One region of the Rhizobium sp. CIAT894 genome, then DNA from elsewhere that is predicted to be linked to it. Evidence: predicted binding sites of a transcription regulator. Region 1 holds the regulator's gene; each other region holds the start of a gene.
What was found. The regulator PhoB, encoded in region 1, activates phosphate uptake and scavenging genes when phosphate is short. The targets are predictions, from matches to a motif close to TGTCATNNANCTGTCAT.

Region 1 (4,153 bases):
CCGTCGATCATCGGCAAGACCGTCAATGTCACGGTGCTCGCCGACGCCAATATCGACAGCGCCAACAAGGGCCAGATCGATCTCTCCGTCGATGAGAAGAACCGCAAGGTCAACGACAAGCAGGTTGGCTGGATGAACCAGCTGAAGGCGAGCGGGGCTCTCCACAAGCAGTTCAACACCGGCCTCTTCGTCAACGGTAATTCCAGCCGTCCGGAGGCCGCAGGCCTCGGCGTCGCCCTCATCGGCTCGCTCTACCTGATGCTGATCGTGCTGGCGCTCTCCCTGCCGATCGGTGTCGCCGCCTCGATCTATCTCGAGGAGTTTGCCCCGAAGAACCGGCTGACGGATCTGATCGAGGTCAACATCAACAACCTCGCCGCGGTTCCGTCGATCGTCTACGGTCTGCTCGGCCTTTCCGTCTTCATCAATTTCGTCGGCCTGCCGCGTTCGGCCTCGCTGGTCGGCGGCCTGGTGCTGACGCTGATGACCCTGCCGACGATCATCATCGCGACGCGCGCGGCTCTGCGCGCCGTGCCGCCGTCGATCCGCGCCGCAGCCCTTGGTCTCGGCGCCTCGAAGATGCAGATGGTGTTCCACCATGTTCTGCCGCTCGCCATGCCCGGCATCTTGACCGGCACGATCATCGGCCTTGCGCACGCGCTCGGCGAAACCGCGCCGCTGCTCCTCATCGGCATGGTCGCCTTCGTCGCCAACGCGCCGACGACGCCGCTCGATCCCTCGACGGCCCTGCCGGTGCAGGTCTATATGTGGGCCAACGAGGCGGAACGCGCCTTCGTCGAACGGACTTCGGGTGCCATCATCGTCCTGCTCCTGTTCCTGATCGTCATGAACATGGGCGCCATCCTCTTGCGTCGTCGCTTCGAGCGCCGCTGGTAAACGGAGTTAAACATCATGAACATGTTGACCGAAGCTGCAGTTGAAAAGGCGCTGGATCAGAAGATGAGCAACGTCCCGTATAAGATGATCGGCCAGGATGTCTCGGTTTACTACGGCGAGAAGCGCGCGCTTTTCGATGTGAACCTGAACATCCGCGAAAACACCGTAACCGCGCTGATCGGCCCGTCGGGCTGCGGCAAGTCGACCTTCCTGCGGAGCCTGAACCGCATGAACGACACGATCGACGGCTGCCGCGTCGCCGGCAAGATCACCCTCGACGGCGACGATATCTATGATCCCGATATCGACGTCGTCGAACTGCGCGCCCGCGTCGGCATGGTCTTCCAGAAGCCGAACCCGTTCCCGAAGACGATCTACGAAAACGTCTCCTACGGCCCGCGCATCCATGGCCTTGCCAAGTCGAAGGCCGATCTCGACCAGATCGTCGAGACCAGCCTGCAGCGCGCCGGCCTCTGGAACGAGGTCAAGGACCGCGTGCACGAATCCGGCACCGGCCTGTCGGGCGGCCAGCAGCAGCGTCTCTGCATTGCGCGCGCCGTCGCCGTCAGCCCCGAAGTCATCCTGATGGACGAGCCCTGCTCGGCGCTTGACCCGATCGCCACCGCCAAGGTCGAGGAGCTGATCCACGAGCTGCGCGAGAATTACACGATCGTCATCGTCACCCACTCCATGCAGCAGGCCGCGCGCGTCTCGCAGCGCACCGCCATGTTCCACCTCGGCAATCTCGTCGAGGAGAACGACACCGACAAGATGTTCACCAATCCCGACGACCCGCGCACCCAGGACTACATCATGGGCCGCTTCGGCTGATTTTGGCGACAGCAAGCCTTCCCTTTATTCGAGGATAAAGCCCCATGGCATCGACACATATTTATTCTGCCTATGATGATGATCTGAAGTTCCTGTCCCGGCGGATTTCCGAAATGGGCGGCCTGGCCGAGCAGATGGTCGCCGAATCCGTCCGGGCGCTGGTCAACGGCGATACGGCGCTCGCCCAGAAGGTCATCTCCGACGACGTGATCCTCGATCACGCCGAGCGTGAAATCGGCGACAAGGCGATCGTCACCATCGCTCGCCGTCAGCCGATGGCCGCCGACCTGCGCGAAATCATGGGTTCGATCCGCATCGCCGCCGATCTCGAACGCGTCGGCGACCTCGGCAAGAACACCGCCAAGCGCGTCATCGCCGTGCAGAGCACCGGCGTTCCCCGCAAGCTCGCCCGCGGCCTCGAGCATCTGTCCGAGCTGGCGCTCGTCCAGCTCAAGGAAGTGCTCGACGTCTACACGACGCGCGCCGCCGACAAGGCGAGTGCGATCCGCGAGCGCGACAACGAGATCGACGCGATGTACACCTCGCTGTTCCGCGAGCTCTTGACCTACATGATGGAAGATCCGCGCAACATCACCAGTTGCACGCATCTTCTCTTCTGCGCCAAGAACATCGAGCGCATCGGCGATCACGCCACCAACATTGCCGAGACCATCTATTACATGGCGACCGGCGCGCAGCCGGAAGGCGATCGTCCGAAGGACGACAGCGCCAACACCGTCGGCGCGGTCACGGAATAACCGCCTAAACCAGACGATTGCGTGCGCGCCCATGTGGGGCGCGCAAAGAGGTCGCAGCCAATTTTTGTGAATTTGCGCAGGATGCATTGCTTAAATCACCCCCGGTTTAAGGATCATGCGCGAGGAGACCGACACGCATGATCCCGAGAGTTGCAGTTGTTGAAGACGAAGAGGCCCTGAGCGTGCTTCTTCGCTACAATCTCGAAGCCGAAGGCTTCGAGGTCGATACCATCCTTCGTGGCGACGAAGCCGAAATGCGGCTTCAGGAGCGCACGCCCGATCTTCTCATCCTCGATTGGATGCTGCCCGGCGTCTCCGGCATCGAGCTCTGCCGGCGCCTGCGCATGCGGCCGGAAACCGAGCGCCTGCCGATCATCATGCTGACGGCGCGCGGCGAAGAGAGCGAACGTGTCCGCGGACTGTCGACGGGGGCCGACGATTACGTCGTCAAGCCCTTCTCGACCCCGGAACTCGTTGCCCGCGTCAAGGCGATGCTGCGCCGCGCCCGCCCCGAGGTGCTGTCGACGGTGCTGAAATGCGGCGATATCGAACTCGACCGCGAAACCCACCGCGTCCATCGCAAGAGCCGCGAAGTCCGCCTCGGCCCGACCGAATTCCGCCTGCTGGAATTCCTGATGTCGTCGCCGGGCCGGGTCTTCTCCCGCTCACAGCTTCTCGACGGCGTCTGGGGTCACGACATCTATGTCGACGAACGCACCGTCGACGTCCATGTCGGCCGCCTGCGCAAGGCGCTGAATTTCTCCAACATGCAGGATGTCATCCGCACCGTCCGCGGCGCCGGTTATTCGATGGAAGCCTGAGGGGTTTCAGCGGAAGTTCGGGGGCGGTTTGGGTCGCTTTACAGAGCTGGCTCCTGCAGCTCATAGGAGCTGTTTCTGCAGGCCTCGCTGTTCCTGCCGCCCTGCTTCCCCCACCCTCCGTCGTCCTCGGGCTTGACCCGAGGACCCATGGCCGCGAGCGCTGCGTTGGCTTTCACACTGACAAAGGGGGCCGTAGCCGAACAAATTCAAGCGCAGTGCTAGCGGCATGGATACTCGGGTCAAGCCCGAGTATGACGGAGAGTGGGGGGCGAGATGGGCAAGAAGCGAGACGTCCGGAAGAATTTCAGCAAATGAGCCAGCGGTTTTGCGTGGTGATCGCGTAAAGTAAAAGGCGGCAATAAAATCAGCGCGTAGTTCGCTATTTGTGGCGGAGTCTCCCCACCCTCCGTCGTCCTCGGGCTTGACCCGAGGACCCATGCGGCAAGCACTGTGTTCGTAAAAAGCGACCACAAGATAGAGCTCATCTCACTTGGAGTTCCAGCCAAAACCCCGAAGCGTTCGCGTCACCCACGCACAAAAAAACGGGCCGCGCGGCCCGTTTTTGCATGTCGACAATGTCTTACCTGCTCAGCCGACCCGCGCTGCTGCCCGGCGGCGTTCGTTGACCGGCTGGTAGGCGAGCTTCTGGTGATAGCTGCAATAGGGCGAATTGTCGGGGGATTCGCAGCCGCAGAAGTGGAAGTCATCCTTCAGCGGATCGCCGACCGGCCACTTGCAGGTGCGTTCGGTCAGTTCCGTCAGGCCGAGGCGGCGCGAGATCGGCACGACCACGTTGCCCTTCGGCACATATTCCATTTCCTCGACCGTTTCGATCTCGATCTCTTC
Region 2 (4,153 bases), 350 kb from region 1:
GGCGAAGCGGCGGCCAAGGGCCGCAATATCTCTCTTGCCTCGAAATCAGTCCGGGTGCGCGACGGCCATACCGGCGGCCGCGAGGCCGGCACGATCGGTTTTGCGACGCTGCGCGGCGGCTCCGTCATCGGCGAACATTCGGTGCTTTTTGCCGGCGAAGGCGAAATCGTCACCCTGTCGCACAGCGCAGCAGACCGCTCGATCTTCGCGCGCGGCGCCATCAAGGCGGCGCTTTGGGCGCGCGACAAGAAGCCGGGTCTCTATTCCATGCTCGACGTGCTCGGGCTTTCTTCCCAATAACGACATATCGGAGGCATATTCATGAGCGGTACCCTCGTCCTCGTTCGCCACGGCCAGAGCGACTGGAACCTGAAGAATCTCTTCACCGGCTGGAAGGACCCGGATCTGACCGAGCTCGGTATCCAGGAAGCCAATGCCGGCGGCACCGCACTTGCCGAATACGGAATCAAATTCGACGTCGCCTATACCTCGGCGCTGGTGCGCGCGCAGCACACGCTGAAGCTCATCCTCGACAAGGTCGGCCAGCCCGATCTGCCGACGATCCGCGACCAGGCGCTGAACGAGCGCGACTATGGCGATCTCTCCGGCCTCAACAAGGACGATGCGCGCGCCAAATGGGGCGAGGAGCAGGTGCATATCTGGCGCCGCTCCTACGACGTGCCGCCTCCGGGTGGCGAAAGCCTGCGCGACACCGGCGCCCGCGTCTGGCCCTACTACCTCACCGAAATCCTGCCGCGCGTGCTGCGCGGCGAGAAGGTGCTGGTCGCAGCACATGGCAATTCGCTGCGTTCGCTGGTCATGGTGCTCGACAAGCTGACCAAGGAAGGCGTGCTCGCCCTCAACCTCGCGACCGGCGTCCCGATGGTTTACAAACTGAAGGCCGATTCCACCGTGGCTTCCAAGGAAGTGCTTGGCGACATGTCCGGCGCACATTGAATCCATTGGCCTTCCCTGTCCCGACGGGGAAGGCTGTTCTCAAAGCGCGTCGCGTCAAACTTGATTTATGCGACGCGCTTTAGCTCTTTGTTTTACGCATGTTTGCGGCAAAAGCGCTTCGCGCTTTGCCTGGCAAAACCGCTGCACACTTTTGCGCGACATGCTTTAATTCTCGATGGTGAACTGCACCCGGTCGGCTGCGAAGCGGCTGATCGAATACTGCACCGGCACCCCGTCAAGATCGGTGTTCATCGCCTTGGCGATCAGCAGGATCGCACCGGGGGTGAGCTCCAGGTCGGCCAGGTCTGATGTGTTCGCATGGGCCGCCGTCACTTCTGTCGTCGCCCTGACATAGTCCGGCAGGCCAAGGTCGGCAAAGGCCTTGGTGATCGATTCGTGCTTGCGATAGGCCTCGCCGATGCCGGCGAAGCGTGCTGCGGGAAACCAGCTCGTCGCCTTTGAAACCGGCCGCCTGTCTGCCTGGCGCAATGTTTCCAGCCGGATCACCTGTTCTCCCTGCTTCAAGCCCAGCCAGCGGGCAACCTTGGCGCTTGCTTCCTCCTTCGCCTCATCGAGCAGAAGGCTGCGCATCTCGCGCGCCTGGTCGCCGATGCCTGAAGTGAAGCGCGTGCGCCGGGTGATCGGGAAATTCAGCCGCTCCTTGCGCTCGATCAGCGTGCCGCGACCTTGTACCGCACGGACAATTCCCTCCTGCGCCAAGGCTGCCAGGGCGCTGCGCACCGTATGCCGGTTGACACCCAACTGCAGCGCCAGAACGGTTTCCGGCGGCACCATTCCGGTCTCGTCATAGGCGCCGTTGCCGATCGCCTCGCGAATCCGATCGGCGATCTGGCGCCAGAGCGCCACGCCGGTCTGTCTTTGCACCTGCTTCAATCCCGCCATGCCATCCCTACCCGTCTTTTCACGCCCACGACGTCATACGCTTGTCACGACATCGATTTAAGCGTAGGTGTATCTTGTATGATTGTCTATATCAATAGACATTTTGAGGGAAGCGGCGATGATATCAGCGGACAGCAAAGACGCTGCGTCACAGACGGCATCCGGGCGCAAACGCGCCGCCGATCTGCTGGCGCGAGCAGAACGCAGCGAACTCCGGGCGGTCTGGGATGCCCTGCCGCAAAAGCCTGCGGCGCATCCGGTGCGCGGACCGGAGACCGGGCTGGTGATGGTGCGCGGCCGCATCGGCGGCGGCGGAGCGCCCTTCAATCTCGGCGAAGTGACGGTGACGCGGGCAACCGTCCGGCTCGGTTCCGGCTCGGTCGGCCATGCGCAGGCGCTCGGCACCGACCGCGAGAAGGCCCGGCTTGCGGCGATCTTCGACGCGCTTTGGCAGGAGGAGGCGACACAGGATTTCGTCGAGCAGGCGCTGCTTTTGCCGATCGCCGGACGGATCGCCGCTACTGAGCGCCGCAAGGCCGACGAGACGGCGGCGACTCGCGTCGATTTCTTCACCATGGTGCGGGGAGACAACTGATGGGTCTCAAGACAGAAGCCCTGACCGGCGGCTTTGCCGAGCCGGTCTTCCATGCACAAAGCGTCTTCAAGATGCTGATGGATGGTATGGCCCGACCCGGGACGATCCAGACGGTTCAGCCCGATGCTGCGCCGCCGACACCGCTCGGCATCGCCGCCGGCGCGATCGCGCTGACGCTTTGCGACCACGACACATCAGTCTGGCTTTCCCAGCGACTGGCGAAATCCGCCGCACCGGAGTGGCTCGGTTTCCACACCGGCGCGCCGTTGACCACCGAAAAAGCCGAAGCACGCTTTGCCTTCACCGAGGCCGGCACCGCGCTTTGCTCCTTCGGGCTTTTTGCGGCGGGCACGCAGGAATATCCCGACCGTTCGACGACCTTGATCATTGAGCTTGCCGAACTGGAGGATGGGCACAGGCTGGCGCTGACGGGTCCCGGCATCCAGACCGTGGCGGAGATCGCGCCTGTCGGCCTGCCGGAGACCTTCCTCAGGCTGTGGACCGAGAACCGCGCGCTCTTTCCGCGCGGCATCGACATCGTGCTGACCTCGGGCAAGCGCTTCGTCTGCCTGCCGCGCACCACCAAGATCACAGCAACGGAGATCTGAGCTCATGTATGTTGCCGTCAAGGGTGGCGAGGCCGCCATCGCCAATGCCCACCGGCTGCTCGCCGACCGACGCCGCGGCGACCGTTCGCTGCCGGCGATCGGCATCGGGCAGATCGTCGAACAACTTGCCCTCGCCGTCGACCGCGTCATGGCCGAGGCCTCGCTTTTCGACCGCACGCTCGCAGCCCTTGCCGTCCGCCAATCGCGCGGCGACATGATCGAGGCGATCTTCCTGCTACGCGCGTATCGCACGACGCTGCCACGCTTCGGTTATTCCAAGCCGCTTGATACGGCTGATATGACGATCGAGCGTCGCATCTCGGCGACTTACAAGGACCTGCCGGGCGGCCAGCTGCTTGGGCCCACCTTCGACTATACGCACCGGCTGCTCGATCCCTCGCTGCTCGAGGATGAAGCGGTCGAAGCGCCCGCCCAGCGTCCGGCCGAGACCGGCCGTGTCATGCGCGTCTCCGAGATCCTCGGCGAGGAGGGGCTGATCGAGGCCGATGGCGACATGCCTGAGGATCACGAGATCGGCGACCTTACCCGCGAGCCGATGGAATTCCCGATGACCCGCGATCTGCGCCTGCAGGCGCTTGCCCGCGGCGACGAAGGTTTCCTGCTGGCGCTCGGTTATTCCACCCAGCGCGGTTACGGCCGCAATCATCCCTTCACCGGCGAAATCCGCATCGGCGAGGTCGAGGTGGAATTCGACGTGCCGGAGCTCGGCTTTGCCGTCTCGCTCGGCGTCATCCGGGTCACCGAATGCCAGATGGTCAATCAGTTCAAGGGGTCGGCCAAGGCGCCGCCGCAATTCACCCGCGGCTACGGCCTGGTATTCGGCCAGAGCGAGCGCAAGGCGATGGCGATGTCGCTGGTCGATCGCGCGCTTCGCGCCGAAGAGCTCGGCGAGGATATCACCGCGCCGGCGCAGGACGAGGAATTCGTCATCTCGCACTCCGACAATGTCCAGGCGACCGGCTTCGTCGAACACCTGAAACTTCCGCATTATGTGGACTTCCAGGCCGAACTCGATCTCGTCCGCCGCATGCGCCGCGAATTCGAAGCCGCCCGCAATGCCGGCGAAGAC
Region 3 (4,153 bases), 790 kb from region 1:
TCGCTGGTCAACATCTTCCTGGCTTCGTCGGCCATGCAGTTCGCGATCTCGGTGCTCGGCGTTCTGATCTTCGCAGGCCTCACCGCCTACGACACGCAGCGGATCAAGGAATTGTACCTGGAAGCTGATGACGTCGCTGTAGCCGGCCGCAAGGCGATCATGGGTGCGCTGACGCTCTATCTCGACTTCATCAACCTCTTCATGTTCCTGCTGCAGTTCATGGGCAACCGTAAATAAGCAGGACAGACTAAGGGAAAAGGCGGCTTCGGCCGCCTTTTTTGTTGCGCCGGTTTCGGAGGAGTGGTTTTAGAAAAGCCTCCTCATTCCGATGGACCAGCCGCCGACATGTCCTTCCTCCTGCGTGACGCCTCGCAAGCCGACATTCCCGCCATCACCGATATCTACCGGGAATCCGTCCTGAACGGCACGTCAAGCTATGAGATCATGCCGCCATCTGAGGCCGAGATGGCGCAGCGTTTTGCGGCGATCGTCGGCCAGCACTATCCCTATATATCAGCCGTCGATGCGGACGGGACCCTGCTCGGTTATGCCTACGCCTCGGCCTTTCGCACACGCCCTGCCTATCGCTGGATGGTCGAGGATTCGATCTACCTGGCGCCTGAAGCGCGCGGGCGCGGCATCGGCAAGGCGCTGATGAGCGAGCTGATCGACAGCTGCACCGGTCTCGGTTTCCGTCAGATGGTGGCCGTCATTGGCGGCGCCAGTCCCGCCTCGATCGCGCTTCATCTCAAGGCGGGCTTCGTAGAAGTCGGCCTGATGAGGGGCGCCGGCTACAAGCACGGCCGCTGGCTGGATACGATGCCCATGCAGCGCACTCTTGGCGAGGGCATGACGACCGATCCGGATCCCTCCGCCTATCCCGGCACGCTGTTTGCAGGCTGATGCATATCATCAGGAAGTGTGCAGCGGTTCCGGGATAACGACATGCAGAAAAAACGGCTTACTTGTCGACCAGTTTCAGCGCCTTGTCGAACACCTTCAGAACCTGATTCAGCTCATGACCACGCTTCAAGATCGTGCCGTTGATATTGATCACGCAATAGGCGCCCTGCTTGGCGGCGAGCTTCGGATTCTTCTCGATGCGGAAAAGCGGCATTTCGCCGGAGCGCTTGAAGACGGAGAAGACCGCCTTGTCCTTCAGGTGATCGATGGCGTAGTCGCGCCATTCGCCGTCGCCGACCATGCGGCCGTAGATCCAGAGGATAGCGTCCAGTTCACGCCGGTGAAACGTCACCGGAAGCGGGTCCTTGCTTTGCTTGTATTCCCTGAGATCGACGACGACTGAGGAACTATGGTCGACGGAACGGCTTTCGCCGTGTCGTAAATCCGGCTGATCTGTCATCAGTCTCCCGAGGCCTCCGCTTGTGACAGGAGAGTGACAGTGTGCCCGAGCCGCCGCAAATTGCAAGAGTCCCGCCCGTCACATTCGGCCGCAAAGGACGCTGCGGCACTTTGAATCTGCGCATCGTGCAATGCACAGAGGAGCGCTGACGCTTTCTCGGCAACGCCGCATTTCAGTCAAAACAGCGCCTCATTTGCAGGGGAATTATGAATCCCGGTTTGGCGCCAGCGCGCCAAAGGGCCCGGCGGAGCGTATCGACCTTAACCCCAGCCCCGAATACGCTCAGCCGGGCCGCCCGGTACTTCATCCGCAAGCGGATGAAATCTCAGATATTTTTTCCAGCCATCACCACGGTCGCACCAAGGATCGCAGCCGGATCGCCATCTGCCGTCGCCGATTGCAGCAGAATCGCGCAGCCCTCGAGCTGCGGCCGCTGCAACACACTCGCCGGCAGCGTCAGATTGGTCGCCTTGCCGTCCCACATGCCGACGGTTTCGACATTGGTGACGCTGTGCAGATAGGAGATCTTCTTGCCGCTGTTTTCGCCCTTTTCAACGTCGATCGTCTTTTCCTTGTCGAAATAGACCATCACGACATTGGCTTTGCCCTGCCCCGCGCCGATCTTGATCTCCAGCTCATCGCCGCGCATCGACGCGCTGATCGGAACGGTCAGTCCGTTGCCTTCGCCGTTGTAGGTGTCGATCTTGCTGTTGATGCCGGTGAGATCGGCGCCGGCCAGATGGCCGCGCCCGTTGACGATCGCCTGCGGCGTGTAGACGTTGCTGCGGCCCATCGTTCTGGCATAGCCGTATTGCCGTTCGGTGTTTTCCTTGGAGCTCAGCGTATCGGCCCAACCGAGATAGTTCCAGTAATCGACATGATAGGCGAGCGCGATCACATCGCCCTGGCTCACCAGCTTGCGGAACGCCGCATCAGCAGGAGGACAGGAGGAGCAGCCCTGCGCCGTGAAGAGTTCGACGACGCCTTTCGGCGTGCCGTCTTCGGCCTGCAACGAGCCTGCGAAAACAACACCGGCGATCAGCGGAATCAAAAAACGGGGGGACATTCACCTGCACCTCTTTTTCAGCGCCGCCAGCGTGTTCGAACCGGAAGCCCTGACATATAAACGTACGAATAATCCTTCCGGGTCCAAACGAAAAGTCACGAACGGGTGAGACGCCGCACCACCGGAACCCGCGGAAAACAAATCCTCGTGAGCCCGCCCGAATACTGTCGCCGCAAAAGAAAAGCCGCCGGAAATTGCTCTCCGGCGGCCACTATCATGGGAAGCTCTTAAAAATCAGGCAGCGAGATCGCGCAGAACCGTCTGCAGGATGCCGCCATTGTTGAGGTAGACCACCTCGTCGAGCGTATCGACGCGCGACAGCAGCGGAACTTCCTTCACGGTGCCGTCGCCATAGGTGATCTTGGCGATCTTCTTCTCGCGCGGCTTGATCTTGTCGAGGCCTTCGATGGTGACGAGTTCATCGCCCTTGAGGCCGAGGCTCTGCCAGGTCGTACCCTCTTCGAAGACGAAGGGAATGATGCCCATGCCGACCAGGTTCGAGCGATGAATACGCTCGAAGGACTGGGCGACCACGGCCTTGACGCCGAGCAGGTTGGTGCCCTTGGCAGCCCAGTCACGCGACGAGCCGTTGCCATATTCGACACCGGCGAAGATGACGAGCGGCACGCCTTCGGCCTTGTACTGCATGGCGGCGTCGTAGATCGAGGTTTCTTCCTTCGACGGGTAGTGGATGGTGTAGCCACCTTCCTTGCCGTTCGGGCCGAGCATGTGGTTGCGGATGCGGATATTGGCGAAAGTGCCGCGCATCATCACTTCATGGTTGCCGCGACGCGTGCCGTACTGGTTGAAGTCGGCAACGGCGACCTCGTGACCGAGCAGATAGGCGCCAGCAGGCGATGCAGCCTTGATCGAACCGGCCGGCGAGATGTGGTCGGTTGTGATCTTGTCGCCGAACAGGCCGAGGACGCGGGCGCCCTTGATGTCGGAGACGCCGGTACCCTTCTTGCCCATGCCGACGAAGTAGGGCGGGTTCTGGACATAGGTCGAATTGTCGTCCCAGGCATAGGTCTGGCCCGGCGGGACCTGAACGGCCTGCCAGTTGACGTCACCCTTGAAGACGTCGGCATATTTGCTTTCGTACAGTTCGCGGGTGACGTATTTCTGGATGAACTCCTGCACCTCGTGCGAGGTCGGCCAGATATCCTTGAGGTAGACCGGGTTGCCGTTCTGGTCTTCACCGATCGGCTCCTTGGTCAGGTCCTTCTGCACCGTGCCGGCGAGCGCATAGGCGACGACGAGCGGCGGCGAAGCGAGATAATTCGCCTGAACATCCGGAGAAATACGGCCTTCGAAGTTACGGTTGCCCGAGAGCACGCCGGATACGATCAGGCCCTTGTCGTTGATCGTCTTCGAGATCGGCGCCGGCAGCGGGCCGGAATTGCCGATGCAGGTGGTGCAGCCGAAGCCGACAAGGTTGAAACCGAGCTTATCGAGATCGGCCTGCAGGCCCGACTTGGCGAGATATTCGCCGACGACCTGCGATCCCGGCGCCAGCGAGGTCTTGACCCACGGCTTGGTCTTCAGGCCCTTGGCAACGGCGTTGCGGGCGAGAAGCCCGGCAGCGATCAGAACCGACGGGTTGGAGGTGTTGGTGCAGGAGGTGATGGCGGCAATCGCGACATCGCCATGGCCGAGATCGAAATCCGTGCCTTCGACGGCATAGCGGTTGTTGAGCTGGCCGGGCTTCTTGTAATCGGCATCCA
Region 4 (4,153 bases), 590 kb from region 1:
CGAACTGCCGGTCTTTCTCGAGATGCCGGTATTGCAGGACCGAAGCCCGTATGACGATGAGGCCTTCAATGAGCATGAAGACGAAAGGCAGCATGATCGCGGCCAGGATAACCCTTTTGATGGTCTCGAACTTCATCGCCAATCGCCACGGTGATCAAAACGTCGGTCGTGCGCGACCAATTCACGGGCAGCTTAACAACAATTCTTAAAAAACTGATAAAGCGGTTCGTCCTTAGATTTCGGGACGAATGAAGTCACGTGTCTCAGCATCCATCACCCAGAGTTCGCCTGTGGAAATATCGAACCATGCGCCGTGGAGATGCATTTTTCCCGCTTCCTCGAGCGCCTTGATGTCGGGAAAGCTTCTGAGATTGTTGATCGAATTGCGGATCGACACACGCTCCAGCGCCGTTTGCCGCTCGGCGGCCGTCATCACGTCGTTGCTCTGGATCTGCTCAGCGGCGGGCTTGACCAGCGACATCCAGCGGCCGATGAAATCGCCTGGCGACAGCGGCTCGGCATTCGGATCGAGTGCTGCGCGGATACCGCCGCAACGGCCATGACCCATGACGACGATATCGGAGACCTTCAGGGCCTGCACCGCAAATTCGAGCGCCGCCGAGGTCGAATGGAAATGGCCGTCCGGCTCGTAGGGCGGCACCATGTTGGCGACGTTGCGGATGACGAAGAGCTCGCCCGGGCCGGCATCGAAGATCAGCTCGGGTGCCGCACGCGAGTCCGAACAGGCGATAACCAAAGTGCTCGGACTCTGACCGTTTTCGGCAAGCAACCGATACCTGTCGCGGGCGTCGGCATAACGCCCGTTCATGAAGTTGCGATAACCGTCCAGAAGTGGTGTAGGAAAACGCTGCATGCTTTCTGGATTAGCGCGCGCGGAGAATAAGATCAACTGCTGCACTGCAAAATGCGTGCATCGGCCGATGCGTTATTTTTTCCGCCGCTGTACCGGATGCACGAGCCGGCGCATCTGCACCATGGCCATCGGCGTCGAAAGGCTGGACGCATCGCTTGCCAGCATCAACTCATTGCTGCCGCGCTTGACGGCGCGCGCCAGCACCTCGAAAACGCTGGCCGTGGCAAGCTGCAGCGCCTTTTCATCCTCCAGGCCGGAAAGCAGGCGCGACAGGAAGACCGCGGCAAGCAGGTCGCCGAGACCGTTCGGCGGATTTTCAACGACCCGGTGCTCGGCAAGCAGCGCATGCCGGCCGGAAAGATAGAGATTGCCGGTACCGCCGGCCATCATCGGCACGGCCGAAGTGACGAGCATGCGCGATGGCCCGAGTGCCAGCGCCGCCTCCATGATCGCACTGTTATCGTCAAGCGCCGCCCCCGAAAGCCATGCGAGTTCGTAGCGGTTCGGCGTCGCCAGCGAAGCAAGCGGGATAAGATGATCGCGAATGGCCTCGGCTGTCGCTTCCGGCACATAGAGGCCACCGAGATCGCCCATGACGGGATCGCAGACATAAAGCAGCTCGGGATTGTTCTGCCTGAGCGCGGCGATCAGCCGGGCAACGGAGCGAGCCTGGGCGGCATTGCCGAAATAACCCGAAAGCACCGCCTTGACTTCGCCGATCCAGGGCGCGCGGATCAGATCGTCGATCGCCGCGTCGAAATCGGCTTCCGCGAAGGTCAGCCGGGTCGAGCGGCCGTGGCCGGGATGCCAGGGCAGCACGATGGTCGGCAGGGCCCAGACCGGATGGCCGAGCGTCTCCAGCGCAAAGACTGCCGCCCGGTTTCCGACCGAACCGCGCACCACATGGCTGGAGATGACGATGACTGCGCCCGCTGCATTTTCCGACATGATACCAGGATCCGAATGATGATCGCGTTGATGATCTTTTTGACGTCGCGCTGTCAACCATTCTTCACGTGGGCATGGAAATGTGGGGCGAAATGAAAAACCGAAAAAGGGGCGCTTTCATCCGATTTGGCCAGGAAAGCGGAAAAATCTCCAAGAATTTCCCATTTTCGGCGTCAAAAAAGCATCAAAATGGTCCTTCAGGCCTCCATTTTAGAGATTTTTTCGAGGAATCTTCTGCTAGCTTGCAGAAAATCAGTCCATTGCAGGAGGCGATCCATGGCTGCCAGAAACAATCCGAAACGGGAAAAGCAGATCGAAAATGCGCGTAAGATCGCCAAGGCGACAAACGAGCCGCATCTCGATCCGGAAATCCTCTTCGGCCGGGCCAGCAATGACGATCTCGAACTCTATACGGCTGATATGCTGGCGCTCTCCGCAGTGCATTCCGCCAAGGAACTCGCTGCCTGGAACGGCAAGGCGCCGCGCGTCAGCATCGACACCATTGCCGATGTCACGCCTGACGGCACCGCCGTCTCGGTGCTTTCGGTCACCGATCGGAACATGCCCTTTCTCTATGAATCGGTCATGGGAGAAGTGACGAGCACGCACCGCGACCTGTTCATGGCCGTGCATCCCATCCTGGTGATCGAAAAAGGCAAGGCACCCACGCTTTATTCCGCCGACCAACCGAGCGATCCGGCGGCGCGGGTCAGCCACATCCAGCTTCATATCGCCCCGCTCAATTCCGCCCAGGCCGCCGATCTCGTCAAGCGCATCGAAACGGTGCTGGAACAGGTCCGCCTGTCGGTTTCCGACTGGAAGCCGATGCTCTCCAAGCTCGATGGCGTCATCGCCGAGCTTGCCGCCAACGGCGCCGGCCGCAGGAAGGCCGAACATGCCGAGGCGATCGCCTTTTTGAGCTGGCTGCGCGACGAGAATTTCACCTTCCTCGGCATGCGCGAATATGTCTATTCCGGCAAGGGTTCCGATGCCAAGGTGGAACGTGACAAGGGCGCCGGCCTCGGCATTCTCTCCAATCCTGACGTTCTCGTGCTGCGCACCGGCAAGGACGCCGTGACAACGACACCGGAGATTCTTGCCTTCCTCGACGGTCCCGACTTCCTGATCGTCACCAAGGCGAACGTGAAATCGATCGTCCATCGTCGCGCCTATATGGATTATGTCGGCGTCAAGCGTTTCGACGCCAAGGGCAACGTCACCGGCGAACTGCGCATCGTCGGTCTTTTCACCTCGACGGCCTATACCTCGCTCGCCGCCGAAATCCCGCTGCTGCGTTCCAAGATCGAGAAAGTGAAGGAGCATTTCGGCTTCGACCCAATGAGCCATTCCGGCCGCATGCTCGACAACACGCTGGAATCCTATCCGCGCGACGATCTTTTCCAGATCGACACGACACTGCTTGCCAGTTTTGCCGAACAGATCAACGATCTGGCCGACCGGCCGCGCGTGCGCGCCCTGCCGCGCATCGACCATTTCGACCGCTTCGTCTCGGTGATCGTCTACGTGCCGCGCGAGGAATATGATTCGATCGTCCGCGAACGCATCGGCACCTATCTGAAGACGGTCTATGACGGCCGCGTCTCCGCCTATTACCCGGCTTTCCCGGAAGGCGGCGTGGCACGCGTGCATTTCATCATCGGCCGTTCCGGCGGCAAGACCCCGCGCATTCCGCAGGCCAAGCTCGAGCAGGTGATCCGCGAGATTACCGCCCGCTGGGACGATCGTTTCGAGGCGCTGGCCGGACCCAAGGCGCCGAAAATATCGGTCGACCAGGCCTTCCAGGATTCCTTCACTCCGGAGGAAACGGTGGCCGACCTCGCCGATATCGGTGCCTGCGCCGCCGGCGAGCCGCTTCGTATCCAGTTCTACCATCGCCAGGAAGATGAGGGCCGGACCCTCTCGCTGAAGATCTTCCACGCCGGCGGCCAGCTGGCGCTGTCGCGCCGCGTGCCGCTTCTGGAAAATCTCGGCTTCAATGTCGTCAGCGAACGCACCTTCGACATCGGCGTGCCGGCTGCCGCTGGAGAAACGAAGCTCGTGGTGCTGCACGATATGGAGCTCGAGACCCGCACCGGCGGCGAAATCGATCTGCAGCGTTATGGCGCCGCTCTCGAGGAGGCTTTCGTCGCCGCCTTCGCCGGCACGATCGACAATGACAGCTTCAACCGGCTGATCCTGTCGGCCGGGCTTTCGGCACGCGAGGCCAACGTGCTGCGCGCCTATGCGCGTTATCTCCGCCAGGCCGGCATCGCCTATTCGCAGGATTATATCGCAACGACGCTCGACAAATATCCCAGGATTGCCGCCGCG

Region 2: a site for PhoB is predicted at 1,892-1,908, ahead of phnF (phosphonate metabolism transcriptional regulator PhnF). Genes of this name have one in related genera too.
Region 3: a site for PhoB is predicted at 1,386-1,402, ahead of RHEC894_RS20630 (DUF2794 domain-containing protein). Genes of this name have one in related genera too.
Region 4: a site for PhoB is predicted at 1,874-1,890, ahead of RHEC894_RS21550 (NAD-glutamate dehydrogenase). Genes of this name have one in related genera too.

Annotation. Positions count from the first base shown of each region.
Region 1 covers NZ_CP020947.1:557,451-561,603, forward strand. Annotated here, with positions in the region: gene pstA (phosphate ABC transporter permease PstA) at 1-897, shown strand, start outside; gene pstB (phosphate ABC transporter ATP-binding protein PstB) at 913-1,728, shown strand; gene phoU (phosphate signaling complex protein PhoU) at 1,773-2,486, shown strand; gene phoB (phosphate regulon transcriptional regulator PhoB) at 2,624-3,307, shown strand; gene RHEC894_RS02760 (GcrA family cell cycle regulator) at 3,896-4,153, opposite strand, start outside.
Region 2 covers NZ_CP020947.1:202,498-206,650, reverse strand. Annotated here, with positions in the region: gene dapB (4-hydroxy-tetrahydrodipicolinate reductase) at 1-300, shown strand, start outside; gene RHEC894_RS00990 (2,3-bisphosphoglycerate-dependent phosphoglycerate mutase) at 322-957, shown strand; gene phnF (phosphonate metabolism transcriptional regulator PhnF) at 1,123-1,860, opposite strand; gene phnG (phosphonate C-P lyase system protein PhnG) at 1,979-2,455, shown strand; gene phnH (phosphonate C-P lyase system protein PhnH) at 2,455-3,063, shown strand; gene RHEC894_RS00970 (carbon-phosphorus lyase complex subunit PhnI) at 3,068-4,153, shown strand, end outside.
Region 3 covers NZ_CP020947.1:4,195,476-4,199,628, forward strand. Annotated here, with positions in the region: gene RHEC894_RS20620 (Bax inhibitor-1/YccA family protein) at 1-237, shown strand, start outside; gene RHEC894_RS20625 (GNAT family N-acetyltransferase) at 346-903, shown strand; gene RHEC894_RS20630 (DUF2794 domain-containing protein) at 962-1,363, opposite strand; gene RHEC894_RS20635 (thioredoxin family protein) at 1,689-2,429, opposite strand; gene acnA (aconitate hydratase AcnA) at 2,664-4,153, opposite strand, start outside.
Region 4 covers NZ_CP020947.1:4,390,968-4,395,120, forward strand. Annotated here, with positions in the region: gene RHEC894_RS21530 (GGDEF domain-containing protein) at 1-136, opposite strand, end outside; gene RHEC894_RS21535 (carbonic anhydrase) at 233-874, opposite strand; gene pdxY (pyridoxal kinase PdxY) at 947-1,822, opposite strand; gene RHEC894_RS21550 (NAD-glutamate dehydrogenase) at 2,099-4,153, shown strand, end outside.